2 regions of the Halomonas sp. H10-9-1 genome follow, and region 1 is predicted to be linked to the other one. Evidence: predicted binding sites of a transcription regulator. Region 1 holds the regulator's gene; the other holds the start of a gene.
The links. The regulator sigma-54, encoded in region 1, starts transcription at its own class of promoters, with help from an activator protein. The targets are predictions, from matches to a motif close to TGGCACNNNNNTTGCTNT.
Positions count from the first base shown of each region.

Region 1 (4,408 bases):
CAAGGGATGGGGACGCACCGTCATCTATCATGTGGCCGAGCGGCGCGTGGAGCTGATCGATCGCGCCGAGCTCCACCAGGGCGGCGACACCTTCGAGGGGGGGTATCTGGAGTACTTCCTCGACCGCCGCGTGGTGCAGGCCCGCGCCGATGCCGAGGGCGTCGAGGGCAACCAGCGCATCCGCATGACGCTCCAGCCGGAACAGCAGTAAGGACGTTCATGAAGACCCTTCACGCCCGTCATCTCGCCAAGAGCTACAAGCGCCGCCGCGTGGTTCAGGACATCGGCCTGTCGATCCGTCAGGGCAGCATCGTCGGACTGCTGGGCCCCAACGGCGCCGGCAAGACCACCTCCTTCTACATGATCGTGGGGCTGGTACGCGCCGATGCCGGCTCGGTGGCCATCGATGACCTGGACCTCTCGCGCGCCGCCATGCACGAGCGGGCCCGGGCGGGGATTGGCTACCTGCCCCAGGAGGCCTCGATCTTCCGCAAGCTGTCGGTGGCAGACAACATCATGGCCATCCTCGAGACCCGCAAGGATCTCGACCGGGAGGGCCGCCGGGCACGCCTGGAGCAGCTGCTCGAGGAGTTCCACGTCACCCATATCCGCGACAACCCGGGCATGAGCCTCTCCGGCGGCGAGCGACGCCGGGTCGAGATTGCCAGGGCTCTGGCGACGGAGCCCGCCTTTATCCTGCTCGACGAGCCCTTTGCCGGAGTCGACCCGATCTCGGTGGGCGAGATCAAGGGCATCATCCGCCAGCTGAAGGCGCGGGGCATCGGCGTGCTGATCACCGACCACAACGTCCGCGAGACCCTCGACATCTGCGACACCGCCTATATCGTCGGCGACGGCAAGATCATCGCCGAGGGCGACGCCGAATCGATCCTCGCCAACCAGAGGGTGCGCGAGGTCTACCTCGGCGAAGACTTCCGCCTGTGACCCCCGGCCCGCATGGGCGCCCCACTCTCTTCATGGAACGCCGCGCCCGCGCCAATGGCATGATTGTTGCTTAAGATCGTATTGCACCTTGCGAGACCAGCGGCTAGGGTAAGGCTTTCCGACACGCCAGGAGGACGCCTGCCATGGCCATGAAGGCATCCCTGCAGTTGCGGGTCGGCACTCAGCTGACCATGACACCCCAGTTGCAGCAGGCCATCGCCCTGCTGCAGCTCTCCACCCTGGACCTGCGCCAGGAGATCCAGCAGGCCATGGAGAGCAACCCACTGCTGGAGCTCGACGACGAGTTTGGCGAGCAGGCCACTCAGGAACCCACGGAAGACGACTGGGCAAGCGAGATTCCCGAACAGCTCACCACCGACAGCGACTGGTCCGATACCTATCAGGACCTGGGCGCACCGGCCGGAGGCGAGGGCCCCGACTTCGAGCGCCAGGCCCAGGGCCAGAGCCTCCAGGGCCACCTCATCTGGCAGCTGGCGATGAGCGACCTCGAACCCCGGGCACGCCAGATTGCCGAGAGCCTGATCGATGCCGTGGACGATGCCGGCTACCTGACCGCCCCCCTCGACGAGATCCGTGACGGCCTGAGGCAGCAGGGGCTTGCCGACCTGCGCAGCCAAGAGATGGAGCGGGTGCTGCTGCGCCTGCAGCAGTTCGAGCCCACCGGCATCTTCGCCCGCGACCTGCGCGAATGCCTGCAGCTGCAGCTCGCCACCCTCCCCGACGGCACGCCGCTGCTGCCCCAGGCGCGGCGCCTGGTACGCCAGTTCCTCGAGGCTCTGGCCGGCGGAGACCGGCGCCTGCTCAAGCGACGCCTGGGGCTGGACGATGCCGCGCTCGACGCCACCATCGCCCTGGTGCGAGGCCTGGATCCACGGCCCGGCAGCGCCTTTGCCAGCGTGACCGACGACTATGTGACCCCCGACCTGGTCGCCTTCCACGACCAGCGTGGCTGGCACGTGGAGCTCAACTCCGAGGCACTGCCACGACTGCGCATCCAACCCGATTACGCGGCCCTGGTGCGCCGCGCCGACAAGAGCAGCGACAACCAGTTCCTCAAGGAGCACCTCCAGGAGGCGCGCTGGCTGATGAAGAGCCTGTCCAGCCGCAACGACACCCTGCTGCGAGTCGGCCGCGAGATCCTCGCCCGCCAGCTCGACTTCCTCGAGCACGGAGAGGAGGCGATGAAGCCTCTCGTCCTGGCCGATATCGCCCAGGCGGTGGAGATGCACGAATCCACCATCTCGCGGGTCACCACCCAGAAGTTCATCCACACGCCGCGGGGGGTGTTTGAGCTCAAGTACTTCTTCTCCAGCCAGGTCGGCGGCGAGAGCGAGGGCGACGCCCACTCCAGCACCGCCATCCGTGCCCGCCTCCGCAAGCTGATCCAGGAGGAGCCGCCACACAAGCCGCTCTCCGACAGCCGGCTGGTCAGCCTGCTCGACGAGGCCGGGATCCGGGTCGCACGTCGCACCGTCGCCAAGTACCGCGAGGCCATGGGCATCCCCTCCTCCAGCGAGCGCAAGCGACTGCGCTGATCCCGGTGCGACGCCGCACCGTGGCGCTCTCCAACGCTTACCCGCGAGGCCATGGGCATCCCCTCCTCCAGCGAGCGCAAGCGACTGCGCCGAGTGCGTATGACAGCAAATCATCCCCTGTTCAACCGGCTCAACCCCTTGAACATGGCGGGAAATCGCCCCGGGGCCGCCGGGGGGTATGCAAGGCAGGAAAAAGGGTTACAATCGAATCACAACCATCGAGCAAGGAGCGTGTCATGCAAGTGAATATCACCGGCCTTCATGTGGAACTGACCGATGCCCTGCGTGACTATGTCAACGAGAAGCTGACGCGCGTGGAACGCCATTATGACAACATCACCAATGTGCAGGTGACCCTGTCTGTCGAGAAGGAGCGTCAGTCCGCCGCCTGCACCATGCATGTTGCCGGTGCCGAGCTGCATGCAGAAGCCCAGGATGTCGACATGTACGCCGCCATCGATGCCCTGGCTGACAAGCTGGACCGCCAGCTGGTCAAGCACAAGGAGAAGGCCCAGGCCCGCGCCCAGGGCGCCGGCGCTCGCTGAGTCCACGATGTCATCTCTCGAAACCATCCTGCCCCCCGAGCGCACCCTCTTCGATGTGCCCGGGGGAAGCAAGAAAAGGGTACTGGAGTTCTTTAGCACCTTCATTGCCCAGAACACGCCGAGCCTCGACAGCCAGGAGGTCTTCGCGCGCCTGATCGCCCGTGAACGCCTGGGCAGCACGGGGATCGGCAACGGCGTGGCGATCCCCCATGCCCGCAGCCCCCACTGCAAGGAACCCGTCGCCGCCTTCCTCAGGCTCGCCGAGCCGGTGGACTTCGACGCCATCGACGGCGAACCGGTGGACCTGGTGTTCGTGCTGCTGGTCCCCGAGGAGGCCGACGCCGCCCACCTGGCGCTGCTGGCCGAGGTCGCCGGCATCATGAACGATGCCGAGACCCGTTCGCGGCTGCGCGGCAGCCACAGCCAGCGCGACCTCCACGAGCGCCTGATCGAGGCGATCCGACGACAGGGCTGAGGCCACCCCCCGACCAGGAGACCCCCATGCAGCTCGTGATCATCAGCGGCCGTTCCGGCTCCGGCAAGTCGATCGCGCTACAGGCCTTGGAGGATCTCGGCTACTACGCCATCGACAACCTGCCGGCCATGCTGCTGGGATCGTTGATCGATGAGCTGGGCAACCCCGAATCTGCACGCTCTTCCATCGCCGTCAGCATCGACGCACGCAACCTGCCCGAGGCCCTGAAACGCTTTCCCAGCCTGCTCGAGGAGGTACGCGGACGCGGCATCGATTGCCAGGTGATCTACCTGACCACCGATGCGCGCATCCTGATCGAGCGCTACTCCGCCACCCGGCGCCGCCATCCGCTGACCCGGGGCAACGAGATGACACTGGGCGAGGCGATCGACTCCGAGGAGCAGGCGCTGGCCGCGATCCGTGACCTGGCCGATCTGGTGATCGATACCTCACGACTGTCGGTGCACGAACTGCGCGGCCGCATCGCTGACCAGGTGGCCCGGCATCGCCCGGAGCAGCTGACCCTGACCGTGGAATCCTTCGGTTTCAAGCGCGGCGTACCCCTCGACGCCGACCTGGTGTTCGACGCCCGCTGCCTGCCCAATCCCTACTGGGACCCGCGGCTGAGACCCTTCACTGGCCAGGACCCCGAGATCATCGCCTTCCTCGAGGGGTACCCGCTGGTCCAGGCGATGCTCGAGGATATCCACGCCTGGCTGACACGCTGGCTACCCAGCTACGAGGCCAGCCATCGCAGCTACCTGACCGTAGCCATCGGCTGCACCGGCGGGCAGCATCGCTCGGTCTATATCGCCGAGCGACTGGCGATGCACCTGGCGCAGGGCCAGTCCCATGTCCGCCTGCGCCACCGCGAGCTGGGCACCCAG
Region 1 is NZ_JAMSHO010000001.1:1,426,087-1,430,494, reverse strand. Features, by position in the region: gene lptA (lipopolysaccharide transport periplasmic protein LptA) at 1-211, shown strand, start outside; gene lptB (LPS export ABC transporter ATP-binding protein) at 220-945, shown strand; gene NFH66_RS06470 (RNA polymerase factor sigma-54) at 1,089-2,501, shown strand; gene hpf (ribosome hibernation-promoting factor, HPF/YfiA family) at 2,738-3,046, shown strand; gene ptsN (PTS IIA-like nitrogen regulatory protein PtsN) at 3,054-3,521, shown strand; gene rapZ (RNase adapter RapZ) at 3,548-4,408, shown strand, end outside.

Region 2 (4,408 bases), 1.3 Mb from region 1:
GAGGATCACCTGGAGTTCTTCAGCATCAAGGTGCCCGATGGCCCCCTGACGTCGCGACTGCAGCATCTCCAGGTGGGCGACCAGATCATGGTCAGCCGCAAGCCCACCGGCACCTTGGTCACCGACGACCTGCTGCCGGGGCGCAACCTCTATCTGCTCTCCACCGGCACCGGGCTCGCGCCCTTCATGAGCCTGACCCAGGACCCCGAGGTCTACGAGCGCTTCGAGAAGGTGGTGCTGGTGCATGGTGTGCGCAACGTCAGCGAGCTGGCCTATGCCGACTTCATCCAGCAGGAGCTGCCGGCCCACGAATACCTGGGCGAGGAGATCGCCGAGAAGCTGATCTACTACCCCACGGTGACCCGCGAGGAGTTTCACACCATGGGCCGCTTGACCGACCATATCCGCAGCGGCAAGCTCGCCGAGGACACCGGCCTGCCGGCCCTGGACCCCAAGCAGGATCGCGCCATGATCTGCGGCAGCCCGGCCATGCTGGAGAGCACCAGCGAACTGCTCGACGAGCTGGGCTTCAAGATCTCGCCGCGCATGGGCGAGCCCGGGGACTACGTGATCGAGCGGGCGTTCGTCGAGAAGTGACCGGGCTGCGCCCGGAGCTCTAAGCCGTAAGCTTTAAGCGATAAGAGAAACCCCATCCGGCTTCCGTCGGATGGGGTTTCCTTGTCTGGATCAGCTAACGAGCCAAGCTCGGCGCTTACGGCTTACGGCTTACGGCTTACGGCTTACGGCTTACGGCTTACGGCTTACGGCTTACGGCTTACGGCTTACGGCTGTTAGACCGCGTCCTTGCCGGTCTCGCCGGTACGGATGCGGATCACCTGCTCCAGCGGCGTGACGAAGATCTTGCCATCGCCGATCTTGCCGGTATTGGCGACACTGGTGATGGCATCGATCACCTTCACCGCCATCTCGTCGTCCACGGCGACCTCGAGCTTCACCTTGGGCAGGAAGTCCACCACATACTCGGCACCACGGTAGAGCTCGGTATGTCCCTTCTGACGGCCGAAGCCCTTCACCTCGGTCACGGTGATACCCTGCACGCCGATCTCCGAGAGGGATTCTCTCACGTCGTCGAGCTTGAAGGGCTTGATGATGGCGGTCACCAGTTTCATGGTCAGTTCCTCGTCGGTGCTGGGGCGGGCATGCCGCCGGTGATAGGCGGATTGACTCTAGGATACACCCCGCCGCCGGGGAAGAAAAAAGGCCCCCTTGCGGGGGCCAGGTGGAGCACGCCAGCTCACTCGTTACGCGTTGCCTTCATTTCTTGGCGACGCTGAACTCGGGGTAGGCCTCCATGCCGCATTCGGTCAGGTCGACCCCCTCGTACTCTTCCTCCTCGCTGACACGGATGCCCATCACCGCCTTGAGGATGCCCCAGACGATCAGGCTGGCCAGGAAGACCCAGGCGAAGATGCCGACGATGCCGAGCAGCTGGGCGCCGAAGGTGGCGTCGCCGTTGGTCAGCGGCACCGCCAGCAGCCCCCAGATGCCGACCACACCGTGTACCGAGATGGCACCCACCGGGTCATCGATCTTCAGCTTGTCCAGGGCAACGATGGCGGCTACCACGATGGCCCCGCCCACGGCGCCGATCAGGGCGGCGCCCGGGGCGGAGGGGGACAGCGGGTCGGCGGTGATCGCCACCAGGCCGGCCAGGGCGCCGTTGAGGGTCATGGTCAGATCGGCCTTGCGGAACCACAGCTTGGCAACGATCAGGGCGGCGATCACCCCGCCTGCCGCCGCGGCATTGGTGTTGGTCAGCACCTGGGCGACGTTGTTGGCGGAGGCGATATCGGAGATCTTGAGCTCGGAACCGCCATTGAACCCGAACCAGCCCATCCACAGGATGAAGGTGCCCAGGGTGGCCAGTGGCAGGTTGGCGCCGGGGATGGCATAGATGCTGCCGTCCCTGCCGTACTTGCCCTTGCGCGGGCCGAGCACCAGCACGCCGGCCAGCGCCGCAGCCGCACCGGCCATGTGCACGATGCCGGAACCGGCGTAGTCGGAGAAGCCGGCCGCGGAGAGCCAGCCACCACCCCAGGTCCAATAACCCGAGACCGGGTAGATCAGGCCGGTCATCACCACGGCGAAGGCCAGGAAGGCCCACAGCTTCATGCGCTCGGCCACGGCCCCGGATACGATGGACATGGCGGTGGCCACGAACACCACCTGGAAGAAGTAGTCGGCACGCATGGAGTAGTACGGCGCGTCGTCGCCGCCGGCCAGCACGGCGTCCACGCCGTTCTCGCCGCCCAGCAGCACGCCCAGGTTGGGCAGGATGCCGCCGCCCGGGCTCGAGTACATGATGGAGTAGCCCACCAGCAGGTACAGGGTGCAGGCGATGGCGAACAGGGCGATGTTCTTGGTGAGGATCTCGGCGGTGTTCTTGGCGCGCACCAGGCCGGCCTCGAGCATGGCGAAGCCGGCGGCCATCCACATCACCAGCACGCCGCAGATCAGGAAGTAGAAGGTATCGAGCGCATAGCTCAGTTCGGTCAGTTCACTCATGGGGCTTGCTCCAGGCAGGGTAACGACAGGCGATTCCGGGTGGGGCGTGACGCTCAGACGGCATCGGCGCCGCGCTCGCCGGTGCGGATACGGATCACGTCCTCGAGGGCCGTGACGAAGACCTTGCCGTCTCCGATCTTGCCGCTGCCGGCGGCGGCGCAGATGGCGTCGAGTGCACTCTCCAGGCGACTATCGTCCACGGCGATCTCGATCTTGACCTTGGGCAGGAAGTCGACGACGTACTCGGCACCGCGATAGAGCTCGGTATGGCCCTTCTGGCGACCGAAGCCCTTGACCTCGGTGACGGTAATGCCCTGGACGCCGTTGCCGGCGAGGGCCTCGCGGACGTCGTCGAGCTTGAAGGGCTTGATGATGGCGGTGATCAGTTTCATGTCCAGTCTCCTCGTGGCGATGGGAGGCGACCCGATGGGGCAGCTGATCAGCACAATGCGTGTGGTGTGCCAGTGAAGAGAGAAATCCTTCTATATCATCATGTTAAATAATCGTCCCAGGCCGAGGGCGCTCCGCCCATGGCCGCATGCTGGTCCCCATGCACCGTGATGGTGCCTGTGCATGCCCCGCGCGCCCTGCAAGAGGGCATGCGTCTCCGGGGCGCCACGCGTATCCTGTAGCTCGTCATCCCCAATCAGGAGAAGCGTCATGGTGACCCACGATAGAATCGGTCGGCTGGCCCAGCAGATCGGTGAACGCCTGCAGGGCGCCTCCCAGGCTCCCGAAGAGGTACAGAAGGGTATCCAGCAGGTGGTGAAGGGTGCCTTCGACCGTCTCGAACTGGTCTCCCGCGAGGACTTCGATATCTTGATGGACGTGCTGCAGCGCACTCGGTCGCGGGTCGAGGCCCTGGAGAAGCAGGTCGCCGCCCTCGAGGCGTTGGTGGAGGCACAGGGCGGCGGCGCGGCCGAGGGCGCCGACGCCTTGGCGGCGAGCGACCCGAACGGTGAAGGCAAGCGTGCCGAGCACAAGAGCGAGGACGCCGCCTCCTGAGTCGCGTCGGGCGGCCCGCCGCGCTGTGGACTAGCCTGAGAGCAGTCCATCCGCGAGGGAACGCCCATGACGCTGGCGATCGTGCACACCCGGGCCGGGCTCGGCCTGGAGGCACCCGAGGTGCAGGTGGAAGTACACCTCTCCAATGGCCTGCCCAGCATGACGCTGGTCGGGCTGCCGGAAACGGCGGTGAAGGAGAGCCGTGAGCGGGTGCGCAGCGCCCTGGTCAACGCCGGCTTCGAGTATCCACTGCGGCGCATCACCCTCAACCTGGCCCCCGCCGACCTGCCCAAGGAGGGTGGCCGTTTCGACTTGCCCATCGCCCTGGGGCTGCTGCTCGCCTCCGGCCAACTGCCGCCCGGTTGCCTGGAGGCGACCGAGAGCGTCGGCGAGCTGGCGCTGGATGGCGCCCTCAGGCGGGTAGAGGGCGTGCTGCCGCTGGCTTTGGCGGCGCGCCGCGCCGGGCGGCGGCTGATCGTGCCGCGAGCCAACGCCGACGAGGCGGCCCTGGCCGGCGAGCTCGAGGTGCTGCCGGCCGACCACCTGCTGGACGTGGTCGCCCACCTCCTGGGCCAGGCCCCTATCGCTCCCCACCGGCTGTCGCACCCGCCCGCGGCCACCCGGCCGTTGCCCGACCTTGCCGAGGTGCGCGGCCAGTTCCAGGCGCGCCGCGCGCTGGAGGTGGCCGCCGCGGGGTCTCACAACCTGCTGTTCGCCGGTCCGCCAGGCACTGGCAAGACCATGCTGGCCAGCCGCCTCCCGGGCATCCTGCCGCCGCTCACCGACGACGAGGCCCTGGAGGTGGCGGCGGTGCGCTCGGTGAGCGGGCTGCCGCTACGGGCCGAGTGGGGCCGGCGCCCCTTCCGTGCGCCGCACC
Region 2 is NZ_JAMSHO010000001.1:95,668-100,075, forward strand. Features, by position in the region: gene NFH66_RS00465 (ferredoxin--NADP reductase) at 1-597, shown strand, start outside; gene NFH66_RS00470 (P-II family nitrogen regulator) at 792-1,130, opposite strand; gene NFH66_RS00475 (ammonium transporter AmtB) at 1,276-2,526, opposite strand; gene NFH66_RS00480 (P-II family nitrogen regulator) at 2,580-2,918, opposite strand; gene NFH66_RS00485 (accessory factor UbiK family protein) at 3,187-3,531, shown strand; gene NFH66_RS00490 (YifB family Mg chelatase-like AAA ATPase) at 3,598-4,408, shown strand, end outside.
Region 2: the regulator sigma-54 is predicted to act here: its motif matches at 2,973-2,990, upstream of NFH66_RS00480 (P-II family nitrogen regulator).